2 regions of the Arthrobacter sp. GAS37 genome follow, and region 1 is predicted to be linked to the other one. Evidence: riboswitches for the same ligand, from Rfam matches in the RefSeq annotation. Region 1 holds a riboswitch; the other holds the start of a gene.
What was found. Region 1 has a riboswitch for cyclic di-AMP ahead of ABH924_RS14260 (hypothetical protein). Riboswitches for the same ligand answer to the same signal wherever they lie in the genome.

Region 1 (4,983 bases):
AGGATTCTGCTGGATCAAACGTTAAGCCAAGGCGTCCCGGACCGCCTGAAGGATCTGTTCCGTACCCGCGGCCGGATCCAGGACAGCAACCACGACGGCGGGACGGCTGCTTTTCTGACGAGGCTCACTACTCGCCTCGCCGGCTGAAACCCGGGCAAAAGTATCAGCCAGAGCTCCCAATTCACGCCCGAGCCGGGCGGCCAGCCCTTGGGCTTCAGCTTCCCGCGCATCACTCTCGCCACGTTCGACACCCTCGACGCCTTCGCCAGCTGCGACAGCCCGGAGCCATTGGCGCAGGACGCTGTTGTGCAGCGCAACTACCGAAGCAGCAAAGGCCACGGAAGTGACCTCCCGGCTTTCGCCCTCAGGCAGCGCAGAAAGGAGATGATTCCGGAAAGCCCGCTGATAGCGATGTGTCATGACCAGTTCACGATCACGAAGGGCCGGCACTTGATGCAGAAGTTCGTAGCGGGCAAGGGAGGTTTTCCGGTTGCCCACGTGGTGGCCGAAGACCAAGAGCGCCGCGTCCACGACGGCACGCAACGGATCCGCCGTCGTTCCCGCAAGGAACTCCTGAACCCGGGCCAGAATACGGTCGTGATCGGCGAAAACGATGTCCTCTTTGGATCCGAACTTGCGGAAAAACGTGCTTCGGCTGATTCCCGCGGCGTCGGCGAGGTCGTCCACGGAGGTCTCGTCGTAGCCTTGCCGCACCAGGAGCTCGATTGCCGCGACCACGACAGGGCCTGGATCCGGATTGGCGGGGTAGTTGACCATAGGCGTGAATCTAACACGACGGCGTAACCGCACAGCCTTGAGCGCGGCTAGGCTTCTGCCATGGCATTGATAGCTCCCCGCGTGACGCCTGGCTTGCCCGCGGACGACGCCCGGAACCTGGCGCGCTCACTCCAGGACAGCAACGACATCACCGTCTTCGTGGACGGCACGGTCCACCGGCTGCCGGATGAGGTGAGGGACGCCGTCGTCGACCTCCTTGGCAGGCTGGGCCGGGGCGAAGCGGTGACCGTGAGCAGCGTGGAGGAAATGCTCACGACGTCGAGGGCGGCCGAACTCGCGGGAATCTCGCACACCTACTTGCGGAACATGACCGACCGGGGCGAAATCCCGGTGGAATACCGCGGCACGCACCGTCGCATCAGGCTCGCGGACATCATGGCGTGGTTGGAGACCCAGAAGAAGTCGGCCGCGGGCAACGAGGAAACCACCAGCGAGTAGCGAAAGCTAGGCGAGGGCCGCCTTGAGCGCCGCGTGGACCCAATCCCGGTAGCGCTCCAATCCCCAAGCGAAATCCAGCACGAGTGATCGGTAGGTGTCCGGGTGGCCGACCGACCAGATCACGGCCGCGGCTTGCTCGTCGCTCATGCCGGAAGTCAGTGCCCCGCGCCGCCTGAGCGCAGCCGCAGCTTCCGCATAGTTCCGCAGCCGGGTTTCGGCCCGGTCCCGCTCCACTTTTGCCGCTTCAGCGTCGACGGCGGAGGCCTGCCTCATGACGCTGAATAATTGGCTGCTTCTCGGATGCACCTCGGCGAACCAGTCGGCCAACAACGCTAGAACCGCCCCGGCGTCGGCGGCTGTGGCAGTCCGCTCGCGCATAGTCTCCGGGACGGTGCGGGGGGCATCCGGACCCGAGGCCGTCGCGTCAACCACGGCCGAGAGCAGCGCGGCCTTGTTGCCCACGGAGTTGTAGATGGTCTGGATAGCCACGCCTGCTTGCTCGGCAACGGCCCCGATGGTGGTGGCCACGTATCCCCTGCTCAGAAACAGCTGCCGAGCGGCTTCCACGACTGCAGCCTTGGTTGCGACAGCTTGAGCTACCCGCCTGTCATTGTGCCGGATTTCCACGGAAAAAGAATAGCATTCTAGTGACTGGAATGCTATTCTAATGACCTCGAACACCTCAGGAGGCTTCGCGATGGACAGCAATGAGCCAGTGAACACCGTGGTTGTGGGCGCCGGGCAGGCAGGGCTCGCCACCGGATTCCACCTGAAGAAACACCGGCAAGACTTCCTCATCCTGGACTCGCAGGCCCGCGTCGGCGACGTGTGGCGGAACCGATGGGATTCCTTGCGGCTCTTCACCCCGGCGCAGCACGATTCCCTGCCCGGCATGCTATTTCCCGCCGCCCGAGGCAGCTTTCCCGGAAAAGACGCCATGGCCGAATACCTTGAGGAGTACGCCAGGAACTGGGAACTCCCGGTACGCCATGGTGCCCACGTCACCGGCATCGAGCGGGAGGACGGCCGGTTCCGAGTACAGTCAGGCTCCGGGTCGATCCTGGCCAAGAACGTTGTTGTTGCCACGGGCCCGAACGCGCAGCCAAGGATCCCGGCGTTCGCCGAGGATCTGGATCCCGGCATCCACCAACTCCACGGAGCGGAATACACCAACCAGGACTCGGTTCCACCCGGAGATGTCCTGGTGGTCGGCTCCGGCACCTCCGGCGTCGAAATCGCCCTGGAGCTCGCACCTACCCACCGCACCTACATTGCCGGAACCCCTCCCTTCCACATTCCAAGCCCCGTAACGCGATACGCCGGCGGGCTTTGGTGGCTCTTCATCCACAAGGTATTGAACAGATCCACCCCTATCGGCCGCAAAGTCGCGGTCGGGTTCACGAAGCACGGCGCGCCGCTGATCCGGGCCTCCACCCGAGAGCTCGACGCCGCGGGAGTCACCCGCCTGCCACGGCTGACGGGCACCCGCAAGGGCCAACCCCTGACCGACGAAGGCCACGCGATCCCGGTGTCCACGGTGATCTGGGCTACCGGTTACCAACCGGACTTTGGCTGGATCCGAGGACTTCCCGCGGATGAGGACGGCTGGCCGCTCACTTGCCGGGGCGCCGTTGAACAACTGCCAGGGCTGTTCTTCGTGGGCATGCCCTTCCAATACGGGCTGACCTCGGGCCTCGTGGGCGGGGTCGGCCGCGACGCCGAACACGTCGCAGGACTCATCGCCGGGCAGACTGAAGGTCCGCGGGACTAGGCTCGCGGAAGTTCTTGGCAAAAACCGGTTACCCCGCCCGTTATTCAAATGTGACTTTGCGTGCCGGCTGTTGTAGCGTCGAGGGGCGACCCAATCCCCAAATGGGCCGCTTCCGGGTTGACGCCGAGCTCTGCCGCAACCCGGAATCCGCCAGACCCGCGGCAGAGACGGGGGACCCAGAGTCTCCGGGCCTACTTCTCCACAGGCCCTCGGGGTGAAGCCGCCACGCGCGGCCGGACGGCCTCGTCCGAACCCGACAGCTAACCTCGAAGGCGTTGAGAGGCAATCACCATGTCCCCAATCATGGATCAGCCTCGCCGTGCCGAAGTGGCGGGCGAGAGCACCAAACCAACCGGACGTCGTCGGGCCAAAGACAGCGAACCGTTCATCGCGGCACCGGCTACTGAACCTTTGAGTTCGACAGCGGAACCCACCCGCGCGGCAACCCGGACGACGGCGGCGCCCACCACGCGCGCGGCCGCCCGCGCAGCCGAACGGAAGCGGGCTTCCCAAGCCAGCGAAACCGCCGCCATTCCGACGGTGACTGCTGCGACAGCTGAGCAAGCCAAACCTGAGAAGGCAGCCACAACGGCACTCCCGGCGACACCCCGTGCCGCCGTCGGTCCGGCATCGTTCACCGGTTCGTCCTTCAGCCGGGAACCACACGCCGTCCTCAAGAAGGCCGCCAGCATCCGGACGATGAGCAATCGAATGGCAGTGGTTGCAGGTGCCCTAGGCATCTTGTTGACCGCCGGTTCCCTGGGCCAAGCCCTTGAGTTGCCTTTCTTCGGTCAGGAATCCCGAGCCCAGGACGCTGCGAGCGCGGACAACAAAGACTCCACGCAATCCGGCGCTCCTTCCGCGGCGGCAAGTACTTCCCCCAGCGCTGCTGCATCACCTTCTGCAGCTACCCCAAGCGCCAAGTCCGGCCAGACCTCCGCGGGCCCGGCGCAACATTCGCCGCAAGGACCCGCCGCTGTCGAACCGTCGAGTGTCTCGGCACCGTCGATCTCCGTCCAGGTTCCTGCCGTCCCGTCAGCACTGCCCCCAAGCCTTACCCCGGTGCCTGTTCCTTCCAATCCGGTTCCGACCGGGCCAACGACCCCCACCCCGGCTCCCACCCCGGCTCCGACAGGGCCAACCACCCCAACCCCGACTCCGCCCCAGACCGGCACGCCCTCCCCCGCGCCCACAGGTTCTTGGAAGCCGCGGACCCCGACCAGTCCTAGTCCCACGCCACAGCCCACCCAACCCGGCGTGGATCTTGGGTCGATTTTGGACGCAGCAACCAAGGCCCTGCAGTGAGGATGGGACAGCATCGAAAGTCTGCCGTCGAGTTCAACAAGTAAGCCAGCGCGGCTTCCGGTACCAGCGGCTTCAAATCCGCGGACGGCCCGCCCAGCGGCGCGCTTTGAGCGTTGCGTGGAGTTCGAGCCGGGTCGCGCCATTCAGCGGGTCAGCACCGATAAGCTGGCGGACCCTGGCCAGCCGGTTGTAAATGCTGCTCCGATGCAGGTGGAGCTTCCCAGCCACGTCCTGCACGGAGCCGTCGCTGTCATAGAGGAGTTCGAGCAAGGGCAGCAGCTCGCCGTTGCGGTCAGCATCCTCGATCTCCTGGAAATGTGCCGAGCCCGAATCGTCCCAGCCACCGGGCGCCTGTAGCCGTTCGAACAATTGGTAAATCCCGGCCGAGCGGCTGTCCACGAGCTCTCCGAGTGGAGGATCGACGGCGGCAGCCTGGGCCGCGAGCTTCGACTGCCGGTACGCCCGGCCCAGCTGCCGGATGACTGAAAACGGCTCGCTGATGCCGAGAATGACGCGGTCCACCTTCCGGCCGGCGCGCTTGGCGAGTTCCAGCTGATAGTGGACCAAGACTTGGGCATGCTCCGCCCGTCCGCCGGTTTCGCGGAACAACAGGACCGAGTGCGTCTCGGTGCCGGCGCTGAAAAGCACGGAATCGACCCCGATAGTTGCCT
Region 2 (4,983 bases), on a different contig from region 1:
GGTGGACAGGGACGGCGTGTTGTAGGTCTGGTTGAGCTTCGAGTTGTCGATAGCCGTCTGCAGGTCGAGGAAATCGGGGATCCAGCGGCCGCTTGCCTTGATGCGGGCGGCGCGCTCCAGGGCGGCGGGGGAGAAGAGGCCGAGCCACAGGCCGCCGTCGGAGGCAAAGTTCTTTTGCGGCGCGAAGTAGTAGACGTCAGCCTCGGCAACATCAACATCCAGGCCGCCGGCTGCGGACGTCGCGTCCACCAGGACCAAGGCGCCGTCGTCGCTGCCCTGGACGCGCTTGACCGGAGCGGCCACACCCGTCGAGGTTTCGTTCTGCGGCCACGCGTACACGTCCACGCCTGCCTCGGCCTGGGAAACCGGCCGGGTGCCTGGCTCGGACTTGATGATGGACGAAGCTTCAAGGAAAGGTGCCTTGTTGGTTGCCGAAGCGAACTTGGAACCGAACTCACCGAAGGAGAGATGCTGGGCCTTCTTCTCGACCAGGCCGAAGCTGGCGACATCCCAGAACGCAGTGGAGCCTCCGACGCCGAGAATCACCTCGTAGCCCTCGGGCGCACGGAAGAACTGGCTAAGTCCCTCGCGGACGGAACCCACCAGGTTCTTGACCGGAGCCTGGCGGTGGGAGGTACCGAGGATCGTTGTCGAGGCGGCGGACAGGGCCTCGATCTGCTCCGGGCGGACCTTGGAGGGCCCGGCGCCGAAGCGGCCGTCCTTGGGCAGCAAATCGGCGGGGATAGTGATGCTGTTGTCGCTCACGGGATGCTCCAATGGTGAAGTAGCGGCCTAGATGGGTCGTGGCAGGTGGCAAGCTGCCCCTTCGACTCCCCAATTCTGCCTGACGCCGGAGGCGGGGGCAGAACCGAAGGTGTCATAGTCCGCCACGTGGAAAGCATTTGTTCCGCCGGCTCTGGACGGGACAGTGGACGGGACGCTGGACCGGGCGCTGGACGGGGGCGCCGGAATTATCCGGAGTAATTCCAAATAAGCTAAGCTTGGAGCTGGCGCCCGGACCGGGACCGCCGGCGGTTCGGCCACCTGTTCGACCACTGAGGCGGCTGCGGTACGGTGGAAAATACGCAAGATACTGCGCTCGAGGAGCTGAGCTGGATGACGGATCTGATCGATACCACTGAGATGTATCTTCGGACCATTTTGGAGCTTGAAGAAGAGAACATCGTGGCTCTTCGCGCACGCATCGCCGAGCGCTTGCGGCACTCCGGCCCCACCGTTTCCCAGACGATCGGACGGATGGAGCGCGACGGCCTGGTGATTGTGTCCGATGACCGGCACCTTGAGCTGACTGAAACGGGCCGGAAACGCGCCACCGAGGTCATGCGCAAGCACAGGCTCGCCGAACGGCTCCTGGCAGATGTCATTGGACTGGACTGGGCTTACGTCCACGATGAAGCGTGCCGCTGGGAGCATGTCATGAGTGAGCGCGTGGAACGGCGGCTCTATGAGCTGCTGGACCACCCCACGGAATCGCCGTATGGCAACCCCATTCCCGGACTCGAAGCGCTGGGTGGAGTCGCCTCCCACGCCTTTACGGATGGCGTGGTCAACCTTCTCGACGCGATGAACGAATACTCACCTGAAAACCGGGTCACCGTCAGCCGCCTGGCTGAACCGATCCAGGTGGAACCGGAACTTCTGGTGCAGCTGGACGAGGGCGGAATCCGCCCCGGAGCCAGGGTTTCCCTGGAACGTGTGGGGGAGTACATCTCCGTTCGCGTGCCCAATATCGACGGCGCGCTGGAGCTGCCGCCTGAGGTAGCCTCGCACGTGTTTGTCACGGTCGCCTAGCCGGCCTGGCGAGGCGGCCAGCAAAGATAACGAAATTATTACCGCGGGGGCTTAATCCCCTATAGTTTATTACTGGCGCCGATACCAAAGCGTTACCTGATCCGAAGCCGAGTTCTGCCAGCGGATCAGGTGGATTAGTCCATTCACTGGCAGAAGCGGAGGAACCACCATCGGCTGTCGAAAGACGGCCTTGGGGTGAAGTCCGCAGCGGAAGTGCAAACAGCGCAGGGCCCCTTCGGTAGCTCTGCGCTTCGCGCCCTTCACGCGGACCGGGTCCACGATCTCTCTGGCCCGAATCCGACAGCTAACTTCGCAGGCTTGCCAGAGAGGAAAACCTTGACTACGCAGAACACCAGGGGCCGCAGGCGCGCGTCCGGTCCTACTGCTGAGCTGCGGAGCACAAGCGCCGTCGAGCACGATCGGCCCCGCGATCCCCATCGCGAACTTCGCCGCCGCAAGGGTCCTTTGCGGCAGATAGCCGAGTTCGCTGCGGCGAGCGGGGCGGGACAGAAGGCCGGAGTGGCCCTTGCCGCGACGGGCCTCATCCTGACGGTCGCCATGCCGGGCACCGGCGCCATGACGGCCACGGCCGAATCGAACCAGGCCGCCTCGGCGGTGGGCACCCAGCCTGAGATTCCGGCCGCGGCAAGCGCCACGATCGACTTCAGCCGTGCTGCGGTTTCCACCACGGCGGATCCGGACAGCAAACTCAAGCAGCTCTTGAGTGCGCAGTCCGTCGGCACCATCAAGACGTCGTCCTCCAAAGGCACCCTGGGGGCGCCGCTGGACACACTGACCACGGCCTCGCCTTTCGGCTATCGTGTGAATCCCATCACGGGCGGCTTGGGGGAGTTCCACCGGGGCCAGGACTTCGTGGCCCAGTGCGGCACCCAGGTCCATGCCGCCGCCGCCGGCAAGGTCACTTTCGCTGGCTGGCATCCGTATGGCGGCGGAAACCGCATTGTGGTGGACCACGGCAACGGCCTGGAAACCACGTACAACCATTTGTCTTCGTTCAACGTCCAGGTGGGCCAGACGGTCAGCCGCGGCGATGTCATCGCATTGAGCGGCACCACCGGCGCCTCTACGGGCTGCCACCTCCATTTTGAAGTCATGGTCAACGGCGACGTCGTTGACCCCCTGGGCTGGCTGTAGCCAATCCGATGGAAGCCTCTCGCATGCTTGTCACGCTCCGTGACCTGAATGTGACATTGAGCCAAAACTCATGTACCGTCTAAGACGCATCAACTTTTAGAGAGTTGATGCACTCGAGTGGATTGCCTAGCTCTGCCACTGCTCGAGGTTCCGTTCGCAAAACATCGTCTGGCAGAGGCGGGGGACCCACTTTTGGTCATCTTCACCGATGGCCTTGGGGTTAAGTCGCACAACTTCCGAGAGGGAGAAGTGTGGCCGGATGACTCCCATCCGAATCCGACAGCTTACCTCGCGGGCATAGGGAGAGGCCTCTTAACGTGTCTTCACGCTCTACTGTTGCGCGCCACCGTGCCGCGGTCACCAAGACCAACTCGCTTGCCGTTATCGCTAAGACTGTCGGCAGCAACGCCGGTGGCGTAGGCCGTCAGGCAGCTGTTATCGCAGCTGCTTCAGGTCTGGTGCTCACTAGCGGTATTGCAGCCAACGCTGCAGAAACCAACGTCCCTCGCGAGTCCACTTCGACCTCCGCCCTGGAAGTCCAGTCCATCGCCCAAGCCAGCATTTCGGCCGACTCCTCCGTCGCCATCAAGTACGAGCGCCCGGCGGTCTCTACCGAGGCTGCTCCGGTTGTCGCAGCTCCGGTTGCCACGCAGGAAGCTGCTCCGGCTACGCAGGCTGCAACGGGTGCCGCTACCGGCTCCTCGACGCTCTCTGTCACCGCTGCTGTTTCACCTGCAACGAAGGTTGCCAGCGGCAAGGGCGCAGCAATTGCTGCCGCAGCTTACGCACAGCTTGGCGTTGCCCAGGACTGCACCGCCCTGGCTTCGAACTCCCTGGCCGCTGTTGGGATCAACTTCCACGGCTGGCCGGCAGACTACCTCTCTCTTGGCCGTACGGTCAGCGCCGCTGAAGCGCAGCCGGGAGACTTGGTCTACTACCAGAACGGTGGCATGGGCATGGCCCACATCGCCGTTTACGTCGGCAACGGCATGGCAGTCCACGGCGGCTGGAACGGTGGCACCACCGCCCTTTACAGCGTCAATGTCGGCTCCGGCCCGGTCTTCATCCGCGTTGGTGGCTAAATAGCTCCGGTTACATAGCTTCACTGGAACATCCCCGCTGGTCCGCCCGCGGGGATGTTCTGTTTTAACCAGCATGCGCTATGTGTCCGGCACGTGAACTTTGACCGACACTGCGCTGGAACTCCGGCAAGGATTCGTTGATCTGGCCTCCGAGTGTTTACTCTTAGGTTGTCGATCCACAGCCCGTACATGCAGAGGGCAGCCGGCCCTCGCGCCCCTGACGGGTGCGGCCGTGAAGAGGTACGTGCATGCGCACACTCGTTCTGAATGCTGGATATGAACCGCTGGCGGTAGTAACCTTCCGCCGGGCGCTGGTCCTTGTGCTCACCGGAAAAGCGAGCGTAGTGGCCGAAGGCGACGAGCCTGTCGTCGGGCCGCAGGAGATTCTCGGACGTCCCTCCGTGATTCTGCTCAATCGCTACATCCGGCCGAGGTACAACACCATCACGGCGGTTACACGCCGCGGCGTCTTGCGCCGTGACGGTCACCGCTGCGCCTATTGCGGGAAAGCAGCCCACACCATTGACCACGTCCACCCCAAATCCAGGGGCGGCGCGGATTCCTGGGAAAACCTGGTGGCAGCGTGCTTGCGCTGCAACAACGCCAAGAGTGACCACACTCCAGCCGAGATGGGCTGGAAACTGAGGTTCACGCCGGCGGCGCCCACCGGGACTATCTGGCAGATCAAGGAGCTTGAGAAACCTGCGCCCGCATGGGATCCCTTCCTCCTGCCTGAATCGGCGGCCTGAACCGGAATTGAGCCTGCTTCCCGGGTAATCTGGGCGAGTGGACTTTGATGCGGTGATACTGGCGGGTGGCAAGTCCTCCCGCCTCGGCGGCGTGCCCAAAGCCCAGTTGAGGTACGACGGCGCCACCCTCCTTGAGCGTGCCGTGGCGGCCGTGCGCGGGGCCGGGAGGGTCGTCGTCGTCGGGC

Region 2: linked by a shared signal. The riboswitch ahead of ABH924_RS03975 (M23 family metallopeptidase) and the one ahead of ABH924_RS14260 (hypothetical protein) in region 1 are both predicted to bind cyclic di-AMP.

The regions. Positions count from the first base shown of each region.
Region 1 covers NZ_JBIYDB010000016.1:77,648-82,630, reverse strand. The annotation lists gene ABH924_RS14280 (TetR/AcrR family transcriptional regulator) at 22-777, opposite strand; gene ABH924_RS14275 (helix-turn-helix domain-containing protein) at 838-1,236, shown strand; gene ABH924_RS14270 (TetR/AcrR family transcriptional regulator) at 1,243-1,863, opposite strand; gene ABH924_RS14265 (flavin-containing monooxygenase) at 1,904-3,007, shown strand; cyclic di-AMP (ydaO/yuaA leader) riboswitch at 3,146-3,296, shown strand; gene ABH924_RS14260 (hypothetical protein) at 3,299-4,312, shown strand; gene ABH924_RS14255 (PucR family transcriptional regulator) at 4,385-4,983, opposite strand, start outside.
Region 2 covers NZ_JBIYDB010000003.1:65,096-70,078, reverse strand. The annotation lists gene serC (phosphoserine transaminase) at 1-765, opposite strand, end outside; gene ABH924_RS03980 (metal-dependent transcriptional regulator) at 1,117-1,812, shown strand; cyclic di-AMP (ydaO/yuaA leader) riboswitch at 1,939-2,146, shown strand; gene ABH924_RS03975 (M23 family metallopeptidase) at 2,149-2,967, shown strand; cyclic di-AMP (ydaO/yuaA leader) riboswitch at 3,097-3,279, shown strand; gene ABH924_RS03970 (NlpC/P60 family protein) at 3,285-4,049, shown strand; gene ABH924_RS03965 (HNH endonuclease) at 4,298-4,798, shown strand; gene ABH924_RS03960 (molybdenum cofactor guanylyltransferase) at 4,836-4,983, shown strand, end outside.